2 regions of the Pseudomonas baltica genome follow, and region 2 is predicted to be linked to the other one. Evidence: predicted binding sites of a transcription regulator. Region 2 holds the regulator's gene; the other holds the start of a gene.
What was found. The regulator sigma-54, encoded in region 2, starts transcription at its own class of promoters, with help from an activator protein. The targets are predictions, from matches to a motif close to ANTGGCATNNANNTTGCTNT.
Positions count from the first base shown of each region.

Region 1: REH34_RS07375 (circularly permuted type 2 ATP-grasp protein) is a predicted target of sigma-54. The motif match lies at 2,825-2,844, and genes of this name have one in related genera.

Region 1 covers NZ_CP134771.1:1,683,311-1,688,853, forward strand. Annotated here, with positions in the region: gene REH34_RS07365 (transglutaminase family protein) at 1-426, opposite strand, end outside; gene REH34_RS07370 (alpha-E domain-containing protein) at 423-1,370, opposite strand; gene REH34_RS07375 (circularly permuted type 2 ATP-grasp protein) at 1,383-2,792, opposite strand; gene REH34_RS07380 (ribonuclease E inhibitor RraB) at 3,159-3,500, opposite strand; gene REH34_RS07385 (hypothetical protein) at 3,698-3,934, opposite strand; gene REH34_RS07390 (LTA synthase family protein) at 4,121-5,543, opposite strand, start outside.
Region 2 covers NZ_CP134771.1:2,511,540-2,517,082, forward strand. Annotated here, with positions in the region: gene lptA (lipopolysaccharide transport periplasmic protein LptA) at 1-521, shown strand, start outside; gene lptB (LPS export ABC transporter ATP-binding protein) at 521-1,246, shown strand; gene REH34_RS11105 (RNA polymerase factor sigma-54) at 1,429-2,922, shown strand; gene hpf (ribosome hibernation-promoting factor, HPF/YfiA family) at 3,000-3,311, shown strand; gene ptsN (PTS IIA-like nitrogen regulatory protein PtsN) at 3,323-3,787, shown strand; gene rapZ (RNase adapter RapZ) at 3,790-4,647, shown strand; gene REH34_RS11125 (HPr family phosphocarrier protein) at 4,664-4,936, shown strand; gene REH34_RS11130 (ZIP family metal transporter) at 4,975-5,543, opposite strand, start outside.

The DNA of each region.
Region 1 (5,543 bases), 830 kb from region 2:
CCCAGGGGTATAGGCGATGTGCTGGTTGAGGCCATGCATCAAATCGATCAGCGCATTGCGATCCCGGCGTTGGTTGCATTGCTGGGCCGCGAACTCGCGCAAGGCGGCATCCGGCTCCGTCAGGCGGGTCATCCGCAAGAACGGAAACGCAGACTGGCTTTCATGTTCCGACTCGCTCTTCTCATCGATATCGACCTGACCGCGGGCCTTGATGACGATGCTCTCGTGGGGCTCGTCCAAGGTCAGTACATGGAAGATATTGCCGAACGGGTCGATCTGCGCGCGCACCTGGCGAGGCAGGTCCAACTCCCAGCTGAGGACATGCTGGCGATCGCTGTCGTGGGGCGTCAGGCGCAGATACTGGATGCTGGCACGCACTTCGTCGTCATAGTGGTAAGCGGTTTCGTGACTGATCGAAAGCCTCATAGAGCCTCCAGGTAAGAGCTGTGAATTTCGTTGCCCAGCTGAGCCATCAGCGGGATGGATTCGTTCAACCACTCATGCAGGCCTTCTTCGAGGATCTCGCTGATCCCGGTATAGCGCAGGCGGGCATCGAGCTCTGCAGCCAAGCGCTGAGCCGGCCGACCATTGGTGCCTGGCAGTTGCGACAGGGTCTGGTCGATCTCTTCAGTGCAGGCACGCAGCGAACGCGGTACATCGGCACGCAACAGCAGCATCTGCGCAACGTTGCGCGCCGAGGGCGCATCGCGGTAGATCTCGGTGTACGCCTCGAACGACGACAGAGACCGCAGCAGGGCACTCCATTGGTAGTACCCGCGGGCGGAACTGTCGCTGACGGCGTCGGCTTCATCACCGAGCATTTCGTATCTGGCATCGAGCAAACGCAAGGTGTTATCGGCGCGTTCGATAAAGGTGCCCAAGCGAATGAAGCGGAAGGCATCATTGCGCATCAGGGTGCCGTAGGTGGCACCGCGAAACAGGTGCGAACGCTCTTTCAACCACTCGCAGAAGCGACTCATGCCATAGCGGCTCAGGCCTTGCTCAGCGATTCCGCGAATTTCCAGCCACGTGGAGTTGATGTTCTCCCACATGTCGGCGGTGATCCGCCCGCGCACGGCATGGGCACTGGCACGCGCCGCGCCCAGGCAGCTGTAGATGCTGGCGGGATTGGTGGCGTCGAGGGCAAAAAAGAACAACAGACGCTCGGCGTGCAGCTTGCCGTGACGCTCCAGGTAATCATCCAGCGTGCCGGTAATCAGCAACGGCATGGCCATCTCGTCGAGGCCTTCACGACCATCCTGCGGCATCAGCGACAGCGAATAGCTGACGTCGAGCATGCGTGCGAGGTTTTCGGCACGCTCCAGGTAACGCGACATCCAGTACAAATCCGAGGCGGTTCTACTTAGCATTGGCAGGCTTCCTTAATCTTCAACCACCCAGGTGTCCTTGGTTCCGCCGCCCTGGGAGGAGTTGACCACCAGGGAGCCTTCACGCAGCGCCACTCGGGTCAGGCCGCCAGGGACCACGCGGGTTTCACGACCGGACAGCACGAACGGGCGAAGATCGATGTGACGTGGAGCGATGCCGTTCTCGACAAAGGTCGGACAGGTCGACAGGGACAACGTCGGTTGAGCGATATAGGCGTGGGGCTTGGCCTTCAGGCGGGCACGGAAGGATTCGATCTCGGCAGCACTGGCCGCCGGGCCCACGAGCATGCCGTAGCCGCCCGATCCTTGAGTTTCCTTGACCACCAATTCCGGCAAGTGGGCCAGTACGTGAGACAGCTCGTCGGGCTTGCGGCACTGCCAGGTGGGCACGTTCTTGAGGATGGCTTCTTCGTCCAGATAGAAACGAATCATGTCGGTGACATACGGGTAGATGGATTTGTCGTCCGCTACCCCGGTACCGATGGCGTTGGCCAACACCACGTTGCCTGAGCGATAGGCCGACAGCAGGCCAGGCACGCCCAGCGCCGAATCCGGATTGAACGCCAGCGGATCGAGGAAAGCGTCGTCGAGCCGGCGGTAGATCACGTCCACCGGTTTGGGCCCGGAGGTCGTGCGCATGAATACCCGATCGTCACGCACGAACAGGTCCGCACCCTCTACCAGCTCGACACCCATCTCCCGCGCCAGGAACGCATGCTCGAAAAACGCGCTATTGAAGCGCCCAGGGGTCATCACCACCACGCTGGGATTATCCAGCTGGCTGGAGCTCTTGAGGGTATCGAGCAGCAAGTTGGGGTAATGATCGATGGGAGCGATGCGCTGCGCGGAGAACAGCTCGGGGAACAGGCGCATCATCATCTTGCGGTCTTCGAGCATGTAGCTGACGCCGCTCGGCGTGCGCAGGTTGTCTTCCAGCACGTAGTAAGTGCCGTCACCATCGCGAACCAGGTCGACCCCGGAGATATGCGAATAAATGTCACGGTGCAGGTTGAGGCCCTGCATCGCCAATTGGTACTGCTCGTTGGCCAGTACCTGTTCGGCCGGCACGACACCTGCCTTGATGATGCGCTGATCGTGGTACAGGTCGGCAAGGAACATGTTCAACGCCTTGACCCGCTGAATACAGCCTTTTTCCACCACTCGCCACTCGCTGGCAGGAATGCTGCGCGGGATGGTGTCGAAAGGAATCAGCCGTTCGGTACCCTGCTCGTCCCCGTATAGGGTGAAGGTGATACCGGCGCGATGGAACAGCAGGTCGGCTTCACGCCGCCGTTGGGCCAGAAGGTCGTCAGGCGTGTCGGCAAGCCAGCGTGCGAACTCGCGATAATGCGGGCGGACATTGCCGTCGGCATCGTACATCTCATCATAATTGGTGCGGCTCATGCCGTACTCCTTGTCACCCGGACACAAGAACCATCGCAAGGCCCGTGCCATCGGCATAAACGCTTGAAAATCAACCCTTTGGAGCCAAGCGCCAAATGCCTCGCACCAAAGCTGTGCGGCAAACGCTCCAATGGAATCGCCAACGCTTCATCACGATGCAGCCCATCGATTATGACCAGCTTAGCCGGTAGAGAATTCATTGGCATAAGGATGACTGTTTTACTGCGTGTGACCGGCAATCCTTGCAGGTGAACGCACTTAGCAGAACTGCCAGATGCGTCGCTGTATTTTTTGACGCCGAAGGCGTCGGGTGTTGCCAAAAGGGGCGAGTGTCGCCACCCGCCCCTTTTCGAGGACCTGCCTGAGTCAAGCGTGCTGCCGCTTGATTTCGTGCTTGACTCCCCAGCCTTCCACCTCGCCCCCCAGTGGCTCTATCAAGGTTTCGAGTTCTTGTTCGAACTCACCGATCCCACCATAAGTCGCGTACATCACCTTGCTCAGCTCCAATCCCCAGCCGCCGTCGTCACGCTCGCAGACCTGCGCGTTGAGCGACTCGCCCTGGAACTTGCCGGCAGCCACCCGCGCACGGTCTTCGTCGGGGAAGACCGCGTAGAACTCGATGGGATGGATACGGGCGAAATCGAAGCCGCCTTCCTTCATGCGGCGCAGTACGGAGATGCTGATGTCTTCTTGATAGGCTGTGCTCATGGATCGTCCTCCTCAGATTGATGGATAGACTTTCAGTGTTCCAGGACCTCCCTTCTTGATAAGCGGGTTGGACAGCGCAACGCAAACGGTCACCTGGGAACAGCATGTAGCGAACAGACAGACCGTAGCGAACAGGACATTCGCCAGGGCCTGAGTTGCAGAGTAACGCGAAGGGCAACGGTGTACCAGTGGGTCTTTCAGGCAGCCGCTGTGATGGAAATGATCTTCACCCCGCCATGTTCCTCGAGCGAACGTTCGGTGGGCTTGTCGACCCGCCCTTCGAAATCGTTGAGGTTGGCTTTGTCGATCACCGGGAACAATTGCGCACGAATCAGCACCGCAGCATCTTCCCTGCTGGGCTCCTGATCCTTGCTCACCGTAATGCTGGTGGGCATGCCGGTTTGATCGATGAAGTTGATCACCCACTCTTTCATTGGTATCTCCTCAGCTGATGGCACAAGAAGCTGTGTGATACGTGCTTGTGGAGCAGTAGACCGGATGGGGTTGGCAATCGTTCAGCGCGATTGCGATGCGCAAAACAACTGTGGGAGCGGGCACGGCCCGCGAAGCCTTTGAAAGCTTCACGGGCAGCGCCCGCTCCCACAAGGGGTTGCGCTGGATCAGTTGTCCTTGGCGGCCTTTTCGGCACCGGCACGGTTATCGATCAGCGCTTGGGTGGCGGTCTGGATAAAGGCATCCAGGCGCTGGCGCAGGTCGGCCTTGTCGGCGGCATCAGGGTCGCCATCCGGGATCGCCTCGGCGCTGAACTGACGGCCCAGCTGATAGTGATACAGCTTGGGCGGCATGTCCTTCTCGGCCGGCTCGATGAAGATGCGGTTGCCGGTGACCAGGGCCACTTCCAGCTCACCGCCCGAGGGCTTGATCATGCCGAAACCAGGATCGCCCGCCGGCAGGTTGAGCAAGTCGCGCCCCCAGCACTGGGTGCGGCTGGTCCCACCGAGACGGCCCATGATGGTCGGCACGATATCGACCTGAGTACCCACGGTGTGGTTGACCGCACCGAACTTCTGCTGGATGCCCGGGCCGATCAGCAGCAACGGTACGTTGAAGCGCCCCAGGTCCATTTCGGTGACCTGGTTGTTGTTGGCAAACCCGTGGTCACCGACGATGACGAACAGCGTCTGGTTGAAGTACGGCGACTTGCGGGCCTTTTCGAAGAACTGCCCCAGCGACCAGTCGGCGTAGCGCATGGCGGTCAGGTGCAAATCGAGGCTGCCCTGGCCGGTGACCGGCTCGACCGGCAGTTTTTTCGGCAAGGCGTACGGCACGTGGTTGGACAGGCTTTGCAGCAGCGCGTAGAACGGCCGCCCCTTGTCGCCCCGAGCTGCCAGCTCCTCGTTGCCGCGATCGAACATGTCCTGGTCGGACACGCCCCAGGTCGGGTCGGAGAACACCGGATTGACGAAGTCGTTGCGGCCGATGAAGGTGGTCATGCCCTGGTTGCCGAAGAAACCCGACTGGTTGTCCCAGGCGAAATCGCCGTTATAGACATACACGTCGTCGTACTTGCGCGCACTCAGCTGAGCCGGGAGGCCCGACAATTTGTGCGACCCCTCTGGCGTCTGCATCAGGTATTCGAAGCCCGGCAGGTTGGGGAAGCAGCCCATGGTGGCGAACATGCCCTGGTGGGTATGGGTGCCGTTGGAGAAGAAGTGGTCGAACAGCACGCCCTCCTTCGCCAGCTTGTCGAAGTTCGGCGTGATGTTGGTATCCGCCCCCAGCGCGCCCACCGAGTGACCGGCGAAGCTTTCCATGAGGATGACCACGACGTTCTTGATCGGCAGGGTGTTCTCGGCCGGCGGCGTGTTATCACGGCGCACCGGTGCCAGATCAGGCTCGACCAGGGTGTCGTTCGGCGTCAGCAGCATCTTGCGCACTACGTCCCGAGCTACATCAGGGGGCATGGTCGACTTCCAGATGTTGCTGCGCTGCTCGGAGAATTCGCTTTTGGCGGCTTCGATCAGGCTCAACGTGGAGTTGAGGCCCAACTGGTTGGCGAAGTTGGAATCGGTGGTGTAGGCA
Region 2 (5,543 bases):
CTTTTTTGCTCAGCCTGAGCGCAGCACTGGGAAGCGCGAGCGCCTGGGCTCTGCCGACAGACCGCGATCAGCCTATTCATATTCAGTCCGATGACGCGCAGATCGATGACAAACAAGGCGTTGCGACCTACAAGGGCAACGTGATCATCACTCAGGGTACGCTGAAGATCACTGGCAACACGGTGACCATCACTCGCGCCGCCAACGGTGACGTCGACGTGTTCACGGCCGTCGGCAACCTGGCCTATTACGAGCAGAAGCCGCAGGTCGACAAGCCTATCGTTCAGGCCTGGGGCGTCACCATCCAGTACTTTGCGCCGCAAAACCGTATCGTGCTGATCGACAAGGCCAAGGTCATCAATGATGGCAACACCTCCGAAGGCGAGAAGATCGTCTACGACACCGTCAAGCAGGTGGTCAACGCTGGCCGTGGCAATGGCTCCAAGATCACTGCGCCGCGCCCTCGTATCGACATGGTGATCCAGCCGAAGAACAAGCCTGCCGACCAGAAGGCCAATTAATGGCGACCCTCAAAGCACAACACCTGGCCAAGGCCTACAAGGGCCGGCAAGTCGTGCGCGATGTCAGCCTGTCGATCGACAGCGGACAGATCGTAGGCCTGCTGGGCCCCAACGGCGCGGGCAAGACCACGTGCTTCTACATGATCGTCGGCCTGGTTCAGGCCGACCAAGGGCGCGTGCTGATCGACGACCTCGACGTCAGCCACCAGCCCATGCACGGTCGCGCCAAGTCCGGTATCGGCTATCTGCCGCAGGAAGCTTCGATCTTTCGCAAGCTCTCGGTCGCCGACAACATCATGGCCATCCTCGAGACCCGCAAGGAGCTCGACGGCGATGCCCGGCGCAAGGAACTCGAAAGCCTCTTGCAGGAATTCCACATTACCCACATCCGTGACAACCTCGGCATGAGTCTGTCCGGCGGCGAACGCCGCCGCGTGGAGATTGCCCGGGCCCTGGCCACGGCGCCCAAGTTCATCCTGCTGGACGAACCCTTCGCGGGCGTGGACCCTATCTCGGTCGGCGACATCAAGCAGATCATCCACCACCTCAAGGCCAAGGGCATCGGCGTTCTGATCACCGACCACAACGTACGTGAGACGCTGGACATCTGCGAAACCGCATACATCGTCAGCGATGGGCAACTGATTGCCGAAGGCAACGCAGCCGCTATCATGGCCAATGAGCTGGTCAAGGAAGTGTACCTCGGGCACGAGTTCCGCCTGTAGAAGTCCCCGCGCCCGGAGCGTTTTCCGCGGTCCTCCAAACCTTTTGGTTTAAATTGGACAAACGCTCTAGGCAAACACTCGGGTTTCAGGCATATAATTTGCTTACGACATAAAGCCGGGCGCTTCGGCGCCTTGTAGTGGATGGCGCTCTGCGCCGGCGAATAAGGTGTTAAGCCCCAGCCATGAAACCATCGCTCGTCCTAAGAATGGGCCAGCAACTGACGATGACACCGCAGTTGCAACAGGCCATCCGCCTTCTCCAGCTATCGACTCTGGATCTCCAACAGGAAATCCAGGAAGCGCTGGAATCCAATCCTATGCTCGAACGCCAGGAGGAAGGTGACGACTTCGATAACAGCGATCCGCTGGCGGACAATATCGAGCAGAAAACCACGCCGGACATCCAGGAGCCCACGTTCGAGAGCAGCGCCCCTACCGTCGACAACCTCGAAGAAGGCGAATGGGGAGAGCGTATTCCCAACGAGCTGCCGGTCGATACCGCCTGGGAAGACATCTACCAAACCAGCGCCAGCAACCTGCCCAGCAATGACGATGACGAGTGGGACTTCACCACCCGTACCTCGGCTGGCGAGAGCCTGCAGAGCCATTTGCTCTGGCAATTGAACCTCGCGCCGATGTCGGATACCGATCGTTTGATCGCCGTGACCCTGATCGACTGCATCAACAACCAGGGCTACCTGGACGAGACCTTGCAGGAAGTCTGCGACTCGTTCGACCCGGAGCTCGATATCGAGCTCGACGAGGTTGAAGCCGTTCTCCACCGCATCCAGCAATTCGAGCCGTCCGGGATCGGCGCGCGCAACCTCAGCGAATGCCTGCTACTGCAATTGCGCCAGTTGCCCCCGCGCACTCGCTGGCTGGCGGAAGCGCAGCGCTTGGTCACTGACTTCATCGACATGCTCGGCAGCCGCGATTACAGCCAGCTGATGCGCCGCATGAAGCTCAAGGAAGACGAACTGCGCCAGGTCATCGAACTGGTCCAGAGCCTCAACCCACGCCCAGGCTCGCAGATCGAATCTTCCGAACCCGAATACGTGGTCCCTGACGTCATCGTGCGCAAGGACAACGAGCGCTGGCTGGTCGAGCTAAACCAGGAAAGCGTGCCGCGCCTGCGGGTCAACCCTCAGTACGCAGGCTTTGTCCGCCGCGCCGATACCAGCGCCGACAATACCTTCATGCGTAACCAGCTGCAGGAAGCCCGCTGGTTCATCAAGAGCCTGCAGAGCCGCAACGAGACCCTGATGAAGGTCGCCACGCAGATCGTCGAGCACCAACGCGGCTTCCTGGACTACGGCGACGAGGCCATGAAGCCGCTGGTCCTCCACGATATCGCCGAAGCGGTCGGCATGCACGAATCGACGATTTCACGGGTCACCACGCAGAAATACATGCACACGCCCCGCGGCATCTATGAATTGAAATACTTTTTTTCAAGCCATGTCAGCACCTCCGAAGGCGGTGAATGCTCGTCTACGGCGATTCGGGCAATCATCAAGAAACTGGTCGCAGCGGAAAATCAGAAAAAGCCATTGAGCGACAGCAAGATCGCTGGTTTACTGGAGGCACAAGGCATCCAGGTAGCACGTCGCACCGTCGCCAAGTATCGCGAGTCTTTGGGAATCGCTCCCTCCAGCGAACGCAAGCGGTTGATGTAGCGCCTGGATGCGCCACAGCGTTCCAGTGGCAGGCCTTCAGCCTGTCTCTTTATGCACTGGCAATAAGGAGAAGCGGTATGCAAGTCAACATCAGTGGACACCAACTGGATGTGACCGAGCCCATGCGCAGCTACGTAGGCGAAAAACTCGCCAAACTTGAGCGGCACGTCGGCAAGATTACCAACGTGCAGGTGATCATGGAGGTCGAGAAGCTGAAACAGAAAATCGAAGCCACCCTGCACGTCGCTGGCGCCAAGGATATCGTTGCCAATGCCGAACATGATGACATGTACGCTGCCATCGACCTGCTGACCGACAAGCTCGACCGACAATTGCTCAAGCATAAGGAAAAACAGCTAAGCCAGCTTCAAGGTGCTGCTGCTCGCTGATACCCCAACCCATGATCCGACTTGAAAATATCCTGACCCCTGGCCGTTCCCTCGTGAACGTGCTGGGGAGCAGTAAAAAAAACGCCATCGAAAAGATCGCCGATCTGATCGCTGAACAGGTGCCCGCGCTGCCTCAGCAGACCGTGTACGAAGCGTTGCTTGCCCGTGAAAAACTCGGCTCGACCGGTTTTGGCAACGGTATCGCCATCCCCCATTGCCGCCTGAAGGGTTGTGACGCGCCCATCAGTGCCCTGCTCCATTTGCAACACGCCATAGATTTCGATGCAATCGACGGCGAGCCGGTGGATCTGTTGTTCGTGTTGTTGGTGCCCGAGGCTGCCACCGACGCACACCTCGAATTGCTCCGCCAGATCGCCAGCATGCTCGATCGAAAGGAAGTTCGTGACAACCTACGCAAGGCCAGCAGTAGCGAGGCCCTGTACCAAGTCGTGTTGGACGCCCAGAACGGTCAGTAATCATGCGTTTGATCATCGTCAGCGGTCGCTCCGGCTCCGGCAAGAGCACAGCCCTGGATGTACTGGAAGACAACGGCTTCTACTGCATCGATAATCTGCCGGCCGGCTTGCTGCCCGAGCTGGCGGAGCGCGCACTGATCCATACCGAACTGGCCCAGCCACTGGTAGCCGTCTCCATCGATGCCCGCAATCTGCCCAGCCATCTGAGCCGCTTCCCGGAGCTGCTCGATGAAGTCCGCGGCCGTCATATCCAGTGCGACGTGCTTTATCTGGATGCCGACGAAGAGACACTGCTCAAACGCTTTTCCGAAACTCGCCGGCGACACCCGCTGAGCAGCGCCAATCGCTCCCTCGCCGAAGCCATTCGTGTCGAAAGCGATCTGCTGGGGCCGATTGCAGACCTCTCCGACCTCAAGATCAACACCACCAGCCTCAACCTCTATCAGCTGCGCGACATCATCAAACTGCGGCTGCTGGACAAACCCGAAGCGGGCACGGCTTTCCTGTTCGAGTCCTTCGGGTTCAAACGCGGAATGCCGGTTGACGCCGACGTGGTCTTTGACGTGCGCTGCCTGCCCAACCCCTACTGGAAGCCCGAATTGCGCGAGCAATCGGGGCTGGATCAACCGGTGGCCGACTACCTGGCCGCTCAGCCGGATGTCGAAGAGATGTTCCAGGACATCTCCGGCTACCTGCTCAAATGGCTGCCGCGCTTTGCCGCCAGCAACCGTGCTTACGTGACGATCGCCATCGGCTGCACCGGCGGGCACCATCGTTCGGTATATCTCACCGAACGCTTGGGCAAGCTGCTGCAACCTGCCCTCAAGAATGTCCAGGTCCGCCACCGCGACCTCAGCTGAAAGGACCCACCCCGCGATGCCCGCTCTTGAAATCACCATTATCAACAAGCTTGGCTTGCATGCCCGCGCGGCCGCCAAGTTCGTCGGCGTCGCCGGCCGTTTTCCCTGTCAGGTCCGTGTCGGCCGCACCCCTGAGACCATGGTCGATGGTAAAAGCATCATGGCCGTGATGATGCTGGCAGCCGGCAAAGGCACACAGATCCACCTGAGCACCGAGGGTGAGCAGGAGCAGGACGCTCTGGATGGATTGGTGAAACTGATAAACGACAAGTTCGACGAAGGCGAATAATACCGTGCCCACACAGGATTGATTTGCGCCCTTCCCCGCTAACCCAAAGCGGTATCCATCAGCATCATCAGGCAGAACCCTACGCACAGGCCTGCGCTGGCCAGTCGATGGTGGCCGTTGGCCCGGGATTCGGGGATGATTTCCTGGGTCACCACCAACAACATGGCCCCCGCAGCGAAGGCAAGCCCGAGCGGCAGCAGAACCTCCCCCAAACGCACCAACCAGGCACAGAGCACCGCCGCCACTGGCTCCACCAGCCCGGACGCGGCGCCAATCAGAAACGCCTTGAACCGCGACATCCCCGCCCCGGCCAGCACCAGCGCAATGACCAAGCCTTCCGGCACATCCTGCAGTGCAATGCCCATGGCCAGGCTGTTGGCGTCCGGCATGGCACCGCCCGCCGATACACCAACGGCCATCCCTTCAGGAATATTGTGAGCGACGATGGCGATCACGAAAACCCAGATACGCGCAGGGATGTGCGGGTGGGCTGGGTCACCCACCAGTAACTCTGGCCCAGGAGCTGACACTTTGCGGTCCAGCAAGAACAGGCAAAACGCCCCGAACATGATGCCGAAGCTGATCAAGCCTCCCGCCCCCCAACGCC